2 regions of the Streptosporangium sp. NPDC049078 genome follow, and region 2 is predicted to be linked to the other one. Evidence: predicted binding sites of a transcription regulator. Region 2 holds the regulator's gene; the other holds the start of a gene.
What was found. Region 2 encodes HrcA, which represses chaperone genes, less so after heat shock. Its sites were predicted from a motif close to TTGGCACTCTCNNNNNGAGAGTGCCAA; they were not measured.
Positions count from the first base shown of each region.

Region 1: AB0B90_RS11245 (DNA starvation/stationary phase protection protein) is a predicted target of HrcA. The motif match lies at 2,859-2,885, and genes of this name have one in related genera.

Region 1 is NZ_JBEZEL010000006.1:1,477-5,970, forward strand. It holds gene AB0B90_RS11235 (VIT domain-containing protein) at 1-2,088, opposite strand, end outside; gene AB0B90_RS11240 (MerR family transcriptional regulator) at 2,085-2,849, opposite strand; gene AB0B90_RS11245 (DNA starvation/stationary phase protection protein) at 2,972-3,439, shown strand; gene AB0B90_RS11250 (hypothetical protein) at 3,952-4,284, opposite strand.
Region 2 is NZ_JBEZEL010000002.1:271,884-276,377, forward strand. It holds gene AB0B90_RS04205 (16S rRNA (uracil(1498)-N(3))-methyltransferase) at 1-357, opposite strand, end outside; gene dnaJ (molecular chaperone DnaJ) at 520-1,662, opposite strand; gene hrcA (heat-inducible transcriptional repressor HrcA) at 1,677-2,690, opposite strand; gene AB0B90_RS04220 (hypothetical protein) at 2,873-3,661, shown strand; gene AB0B90_RS04225 (DUF3097 domain-containing protein) at 3,719-4,494, shown strand, end outside.

The DNA of each region.
Region 1 (4,494 bases), on a different contig from region 2:
GCCGCGCTTCGGGGCGGCCCCCGCCGGTGCGGGACGCAGCATCCTGGCGCGGTCGTCGAAGCCTCCGGCCGCCGCCTCGTGCGGCATGCCGCCGACGGCGGGGCTCGCCGCGAACCTCGGCATGGAGCCGGGGCGGGCCATCCCGGGCGGTCCCGTGGGCGCGGGGGGCGGCGGGGCCGCCGCGTTCTCGAAGGCCATCGAGGTCATCATCATCGGAGCGGCGGCGATCGGGTTCTCCCAGCCGCTGGGCGGCTCCACCGGCTGGATCACCCGGTGTCCGGGACCGCCCTCGGCGACCACCTGCGTGTCGACCGCGACGAAGGCGGTGAACCTGCAGAGCACCCCGTACCTGAGCGAGGTCTCGACGATCTCGGCCTCCAGCGACCGGTCACCGGCCGCGTAGCGGTCCTCCAGGGCACGCAGCCGCGCCCGCGCCCAGATCGCCCGTACGGCCGGATTGCGCACCACGGAGGCGGTGACCCTCCGCTCCCACGGCGAGCCGTCGGCGCCCACGCCCCGTACGGTGATCGCCCCTTCGGCGGGGCCACGGTAGCGGCCGAGCACGGTGAGCGGGACGCCCGAGTAGACCGAGCCGATGTGGCTGATCGTCTCGCTGATCAGGTCGAGCCCGTCGGCCTCGATGGACAGGTCGGTGACGAGCGGGGCGCCGATCCGGCGGTGGATGTGCTCCATCGCCTCGTCCAGCCGGTCCTCGGACTCGACCAGCTCGCACCTACCCCCTCCCACCCCGGCCAGCCTGCCCAGGAACCCGGCGTTGACCGCCCTGTCGATGCCGACCGTGTGCACCCGAACCCCGGCCAGCGCGGCGCCGGTCCGCGCCAGGATCTGGTCCTCGTTGCCGACCTGCCCGTCGGTGACGAGCACCAGCACCCGGTCCCTGGCGGAGTCGGCGAGCAGCGCGGCGGCCCGCTCCAGCGGGGACAGCATCTCGGTGCCGCCGCGCGCCTCCAGCCTGGCCAGGTGCTCCACGGCCCGGTAGCGGTTGCGGTCGGACGCCTCCGACAGCCCCTCGCCGAGACCCTCCGGGTATTCCACGACGCTGTCGAAGGAGAGCACCGCGAACCGGTCGCCCGAGGTGAGCGTGTCGACGATGCGCGCGGCCGCGCGCCGGGCCGCCACCATCTTCCAGCCGGTCATGCTGCCCGAACGGTCGAGGACGAGCACCACGTCCTTGGGCCTGGCCCCCGCGGGGGCAGGTTCGGGGACGACGGTCAGTGTGAACGTGCCTTCATCGTTCTCCGGGCCGTTGTCCTCGTCGTTCTCCTCGGGGGCGAGCGCGAGGGAGGTGGAGGCGCCGGTGGCCAGGCGCAGGATGAAGTCGCGGTCCAGCCGCTCACCCGGCTGGAGGCGGATCACACCGCCCTCTTCCTGGACCACGTGCAGGCTGGAGCGGACCTCGCGCAGCTCCAGGCCCGCGGGGTCGACGGAGACGGCGAGTGAGAGGCGGACCGGGTTGGGGAAGCCGGGCAGCAGCACCGGCGGGGTGATCCGGGAGGCGTCGGGGACCGCGTCGGTGTCCGGTGCCCACCCGTCGCCCGCCCGCTCGCCGTCCAGCGGGGTGCCCGGGATGTAGCGGGGGGCGACGACCAGCGGGAAGCGGAAGGTGGCCGCGCCGTCCTCGTACGGGAGCGGCTGGTTCAGCGTGAGGTGCACGGTGACCCGCTCGCCCGGCACGATGTTGCCGACCCTCATGGTGAAGACGTCCGGCCGGTCCTCCTCGGCGATCGCGGCCCGCTTGCCCTGGGAGATCGCCTGGTCGTAGTCGGCCCTGGCCTGGCCGCGCTCCTTGAGCACACCCTCGATGACCCGGCCGTCGGCCTCCATCCTGAAGGCGGTGACGGCGGCCCGGTCGGGCAGCGGGAAGACGTACGTCGCCTCAAGCGCCACGTCGTGCGGGTTGCGGAAACCCTGGACCACCTCGACCCCGGCGCTCAGGCCGGACACGGCGGCGGTCACGTCCACGCTCTCCAGCGGCAGGTTGCCGAGCTCGGTGGCGAGCGCTCCCAGCCCGGTGTCGGGGACGGGACGGCACTCCTCCGGCGGCAGTGTTGTGATCGAGGTAATCATGGGCGAGTTCCTTCCGGAGGTGTGAGGCCGCGTTCGCGGAGGAGTGACAGGAGCCCTTCCGAGGCGGCGGCGATCTCGGCGAGGTCGTCGGGGGTGGGGGCGTGCTCACCCGTGTCGAGCAGGAGCGTCACGCCGTCCGCGAGCCGTACGCCGTGGACGGCCACGGCCTTCGGGGCGGGTGGCGAGGGCGGCGCGGGCGGCGCGGGCCGGGTCTCGGCGGGAGTGGGAGCGGGAGCGGTGGCGGGGGGTGGTGGCGGCTGTGCGGCGTGTGCGGCGGCCGGTCGGGGCGGCGGTGCGGGCACCTCCGGTTTCACTGGTTTCACCGGCTCCGGTGACTTCGGCGGCGTCGGCGGCTTCGGTGGCGTTGGTGGCTCTGCGGGGGAGGGCGGTCCGGCCCAGAAGCGCGGGCGTGCCGGCGTGCCGGTCGCCGCCGGAGGCGGTGGGGGTTGCGGTGGGGGGTCGGGGAGACGGGCGATCGACTCCAGGGTCTGGTCGGTGGCCCCGGCCAGCTCGGCCTGGATCTCGGCGATGGTGCGGCCGTCGGACTGGCGTCGCTTCACGGCGACGATCTGGAGCAGGTGGCGCCTGCCGTACATGGCGACGCGACCTCGGCGGGCCGACGGGGGGTCGAGGAGGCCGATCGTCGAATACCAGCGGATGAGGCGCTCGTTGGGCATGTCCCGCACCCGCCCGTTGAGCTGGGCGGTGGGGGCCAGCGCCGCGGATGCCCGCTCAGCCAGTTCACCGATGGTCCATTCCATGCCTCGATAGTGACACTGTAATCATGACAGTGTCAACATTTCGACCGGCATAGGGGGCGAGTAGATGGGTACGGACATTTAGCAGCAAAGAGGACACTAGGTTCGAAACAGGGGGAAACTCTATGTCTGCGATCACCAGTCCACTCAACCCGGAAGACAAGAAGGTCGTCGGCAACGTGCTCCAGGGCGCGCTCGTCGACCTGCTCGACCTGTCACTCCTGACCAAGCAGGCGCACTGGAACGTGATCGGCCACAACTTCCGGTCGCTGCACCTGCAGCTCGACAAGATCGTCTCGTCGGCGAGGAAGCACGCGGACACCGTCGCGGAGCGCGCCGTAGCCCTCGGGTGCAACCCCGACGGCCGGGCCTCCACGCTCGCCAAGACCAGCGAGGTGCCGCAACTGGAGACGGGCTACATCCACGACGGCAAGGTCGTGGCGGCGATGACGGACATCCTCGGGTCCATCGTCCGCCGGATGCGCGAGCGCATCGCGGCCACCGAGAAGCCCGACCTGGTCACCCAGGACATCCTCATCGAGATCACGCAGGATCTGGAGAAGCACCACTGGATGATCGAGGCCCAGCGCTAGATCGTCTTTCAAGGCACCCCGGCCCGTGACGGGCGGGGTGCCTTTCGTGTTTCCCGAGTGTGCGGGGTGGTTGTTCTCGGTGTTCGCTGTGGTGTTCGTGCTCGTGTGCGGGCGGGTGGGGTGCTCTTCGTGCCCGCTGCGGTGGGCGGGTGCTCCGGCCGGCCGTCTCAGTTACTGTCTGGTGTTTCAGGCCTCCGGCCTGCTCGGGCGTGGTGGTTGCGGGCTCTTTTCAAGCCGGCCGGAGCACCCGCCCACCTCCGCTGCACGTGTTCCGGCCGCACGGGGTGCGGGCCGTAGTTGCTTTCTTTCCGGCCGCCCTGGCGACCCGTCGCCGCTGAAGCGTCCTTTACCGGTCCTCCAGGGCGGGTCGCCGTAGCTGAAGCGTTCCGTGCACGACCCAGTCCAGGGCTGAGGCGCCACAGGCCATCTCGTGTTTTCCGGACCTCTGGTATTTCCAGGGCATTTCACGGCTCTCCGGACGCGGGGAGAGGGTGATCATGACCGCATGGGCACTACGACGTGGGATTCCATGTGCCGTCGTTCCCGAACCAGACCAGGTCGGAGTGGAGACGACGGGCCGCGCTGCGAGGGCTTGTCCACAGGCCGAAACCGCGGCCGTTCGCGCCGACGGTCGTCGCCGTGCCTCCCGGCAGCGCCAGCCCGTAGGCCACCACCTCGGGGTGACTCTCCTCGCTTTCGGTGAAGTCCTGGACCAGGGCGAACATGCGGGGGAGATCGCCGGTCAGCGTGTACGCACGCTCCAGAGCCACCTCTCGCGGGTGGTGCTCGCCGAAGGCCGGGCCATGGCAGGCGGATGGTTGGTCGGAACCAGGGTGGTGCTCCATGTCGGTGCTCCCTTCCGATGCTGAACCTGGGTGAAGATCTGCCGTACGGCTCCGCTCCGCCCTGATTTCTCTACGTTTTCGAGCGAACACCGAGCGTGATGGCCGATGCTTCGGTAGCGTGACACTGAATTCGGAACGACGCAAGCTTGCCTTGAAAAGTTGTTGGCGTTGTCCGGATTTGTCTGATGCTGCTCAGTGGTTTAGGCGAGG
Region 2 (4,494 bases):
CTTCCACTGGGTGACGCACCTCGCCGCGGCCCAGGGGACGATCACGTCGACCCCCGCCTCGGTCATCATCTCCACGGCCAGCTCGCCCCGGTCGCCCTTGGGCAGGCCCTGGACCACGACCAGGCGCGGCGACGGCACGGGCACGTCGTGGCGGCGCAGCACCTCGACCCGGAGCGAGTCCCTGCCCGCCTCGGTCACCACACACTCGGCGACGGAGCCCGCCCCGTCGGTCAGGTCGAGCCGCTCACCCGCCCGCAGCCGCCGTACGGCCGCCGCGTGGCGCCCTTCGGGACCGCCGAAGACGAACTCCGGCCTGGCCAGGTCGGCCGGGTCCGCCAGGAAGACCGGGACGGTCATGGGCCGTCCGGGCGGACCGCCCCGAGGTGCCCCCGGCAACGCGACCGGGACGACGCCTCGGGACGGACCCGACGCCCCGGCCGGGAACCCGCACCGGGCAGGGTGCGGGCCGGACCGTGACGACGCGACCGGAAGCGGGGCGGAGCGGCCGTTGAGACCTGGTCAGCGGCCATTGAAAGCGTCCCGCAGGCGGGAGAAGAAGCTCTGCTGACCGGGGGCGAACTTACCGGGCGGGCGCTCCTCGCCGCGGAGCCTGGCGAGCTCCTTCAGGAGCGCCTCCTGCTCAGCGTCGAGGCGGGCGGGGGTCTCCACGTTCACATGGATCAGCAGGTCGCCTCGGCCCGTCTCGTTCAGCCGTTGCACGCCCCGCCCGTAGAGGGGGATCGTCTGCCCGGACTGCGTGCCGGGACGGATGTCGAGCTCCTCGGCGCCGTCGAGCGTCTCCATGGTCAGGATGGTGCCGAGCGCGGCCGCGGTCATCGGGATCTGCACGGTGCAGTGCAGGTCGTCGCCGCGCCTCTCGAAGATCTCGTGGGGACGCTCGACGATCTCCAGGAACAGGTCTCCGGGCGGACCCCCGCCCGGGCCGATCTCGCCTTCGCCGGCGAGCTGGATGTGGGTGCCGTCCTCGACACCGGCCGGGATGCGGACCTTGATGGTCCGGCGGGTGCGGACCCGGCCGTCACCCGAGCACTCCTGGCAGGGGTTGCGGATGATCGATCCGAAGCCGCCGCACTGGGGGCAGGGGCGGGAGGTCATGACCTGGCCGAGGAAGGACCGGGTGACCTGGGAGACCTCTCCCCGGCCGTGACACATGTCACAGGTGTCGGGGTGGGTGCCGGCCGCGGCCCCTGAGCCCGTGCAGACCTCACAGACCACGGCGGTGTCGACGACCAGCTCGCGGGTGGTGCCGAAGCCCGACTCGCGCAGGTCGAGCTCGACCCTGATGGTCGCGTTGCGCCCGCGGCGGGCACGGGAGCGGGGGCCTCGGCCACCGCCTCCACCGGCCGCGCCGAAGAAGGCGTCCATGATGTCGCTGAACGGGAAGCCAGCGCCGAAGCCCCCGGCGCCCGCACCGCCGCCCGCGGCGAACGGGTCGGCACCCATGTCGTACATCTGCCGCTTGCCGGAGTCGGACAGGACCTCGTAGGCCTGTGTGATCTCCTTGAAGCGCTCCTGAGTCTCAGGATCGGGGTTGACGTCGGGATGCAACTCGCGTGCCAGGCGGCGGTACGCCTTCTTGATCTCTTCCGCACTGGCGTCACGGCGCACCCCGAGGGTGCCGTAGTAGTCGCTCTTAGCCACTTTTCGTTGACCTCTTATGATGCAGCCAGAATCTGGCTGACGTAGCGTGCCACCGCGCGCACCGCGCCCATCGTGACCGGGTAGTCCATTCGCGTCGGGCCCAGCACACCGAGCCGGGCGAGTTGCTTGTCCCCGGAACCGTATCCAGCGGCGACGATGGATGTGCCCTGGAGTCCGGTGTAGGGGTTCTCCGAGCCGATCCGCACGGTCAGCGCGGAAAGGTCCGAGGTCTCACCGAGCAGTCGCATGAGCACGACCTGCTCTTCCAGGGCCTCCAGCACGTCGCGGAGCCCGACGGTGAAGTCGGCTCCCGCGAGGTTGGCGGCCCCGGCAAAAACGATCTTCTCATCATGCCTGTCCACCAGGGACTCGAGCAGTACGGACAGGATAGTCGCCGCGAGCGGTCGATCCTCCGCGGGCAACCGCTCCGGCAGATCGGCGACCCGGTCGGGAACGCTGGTGAGCCCGCATCCGTCGAGGGAGGCGTTGAGCATCGCACGCAGGTGTGCCACGCGCTGCTCGTCGACGACGTCGGGCACCTCGATCACGCGCTGCTCGACCCTGCCGGTGTTGGTGATCAGCACGAACATCAGCCGGCGCTCGCTCAGCGGCACCAGCTCGACGTGCCTGACCGTCGAGTGGGTCAGCGTCGGATACTGCACCACGGCGACCTGCCGGGTGAGCTGGGCCAGCAGCCGCACCGTCCGCATGACGACGTCGTCGATGTCCACGGCGCCCGCGAGGAAACTCTCGATCGCCTTGCGTTCCGCGCTCGACAGGGGCTTCACCTGCGAGAGCCTGTCGACGAAGAGCCGGTAGCCCTTGTCGGTGGGCACCCGGCCGGCGCTGGTGTGGGGTTGGGCGATGTAGCCCTGCTCCTCCAGCATCGCCATGTCGTTGCGGATCGTCGCCGGGGACACCCCCAGGTTGTGCCGGTCCGCGAGAGCCTTCGACCCCACCGGTTCGTTGGTGGACACGTAGTCCTCGACGATGGCGCGGAGCACGGCGAGCTTGCGGTCGTCGACCAACGTGGTCACCTCCCTGCCTGCGTTCAGAGGGAAACACGAGGCTTGGCACTCTGTGTTCCCGAGTGCCAAGTGTACGGCCCCCGCACGGAAGGCGCGATAAGCGAAAGCGGTGGATGATGACGGCAAGCCTTTGTCAAGTCAACTGCTATCGCGATCCAAGCGGTACCCACCACAATTTGCACATGTCCAACGATTTCGGTTCTTATCCGGGCGACGCCTCCCGCGGCCCCGGTCACGGCGGCCCTCAGCAGCCGTATGGTCAGCAGTACGGCCAGCAGCAGCCCGGCCAGCAATACGGCCAGCAGCCGTACGGCCAGCAGCCCCCCTCGTACGGTTACGCCCCTCCCGGTTACGGCGCCCCGCAGGGACCGCCCCCCAGCGGAAAGATCAAGCCTGGCATCGGGTGGATCGTCGGGGTCTGGTTGCTCGCCCTGGTCAGCATCGTCGTCGGCATCGGCGGCTTCGCCGGTGGCATCCTCGGCGCGGTCACCGACGCGGCCCCGACGCGGACGTTCGCCCCCGGCGAGACCGCGACGGTCGCGCTCGACCCGGCGGACAAGCCGGCGATCTACGTCGCCACCGGCGGGCCCACCAAGTTCGAGTGCACGCTCACCGGCGGTACGAGCACGCCCCGCCTGCAGAAGCCGGACATCCAGCAGACCGTCGCGGGATCCGACGGCGTCACCTGGGAGATGGGCCTTCGGGTCGGCGTGGACCAGGCGGGCGACTACCAGGTCCAGTGCTCCGCCGACCCCGCCGACGGCACGACCTTCGGCGTGGGCAGGGAGCTGTCCGCCGACTCGCTGGTGGGCGGGGTGGCCGCCCTGTTCTTGATCCCCGGTATCGGGATCCTGCTCGCCATCGTCGTGACGATCGTCGTGCTGGTGAAGCGCAGCGGCGCCCGCAAGCGCCAGGCCGCCGCCGCGTCGTCGATGGGGCAGTGGGGACAGCCGGGACCCTACGGCAGGTGACGCCGGTGTTTGCTAGCGTCCCACCTGATCCCCGGCGAGAGAGGGTGGCGGTCGGTGATGTACGAGCGTGACGTTCTGGCGGGAGACTGGCGGCGCCCGCGCAGGGGGACGATCCCCCAGGTGCCCGCGGAGCTCGACCTGGTCGTCGAGGACGCCGACGGCGGCTTCTGTGGCGCCGTGGTGGCCTGCGACAAGGAGGCCGTCACCCTGGAGGACCGCTTCGGGCGCCGGCGGGTCTTCCCGCTGGAGCCGGCCGCCTTCCTTCTGGAGGGCAGGGTCGTGACACTCGTACGACCCGCCGCCGCGTCGCGTGGCCCGAGGCGGAGCGCGTCGGGTTCCATCGCGGTCGAGGGCCTGAGGGCCCAGGTCGCGAAGGAGAGCCGGATCTACGTGGAGGGCGTGCACGACGCCGCGCTCGTGGAGAAGGTCTGGGGGCACGACCTGCGGGTCGAGGGCGTGGTCGTGGAGTATCTGGAGGGGGTCGACCACCTGCCCTCGATCGTCGAGGAGTTCGGCCCGGGGCCGGGGCGGCGGCTGGGTGTGCTCGTCGACCACCTCGTCCCCGGTTCCAAGGAGAGCCGGATCGCCGCGCGGATCTCCTCACCGCACGTACTGATCGTCGGGCACCCTTTCGTGGACGTCTGGCAGGCGGTCAGACCGCACGCGCTCAGGATCCCCTCCTGGCCGTCGGTGCCCCGCGGGGTGCCCTGGAAGGAGGGTGTCATCGCCGCGCTGGGCTGGAATGTGGAGCCTGCCGCCGCATGGCGCCGCATTCTCGGATCGGTCACGACATATGCCGATCTGGAGCCAGAGCTCCTCGGCCCCGTCGAGGA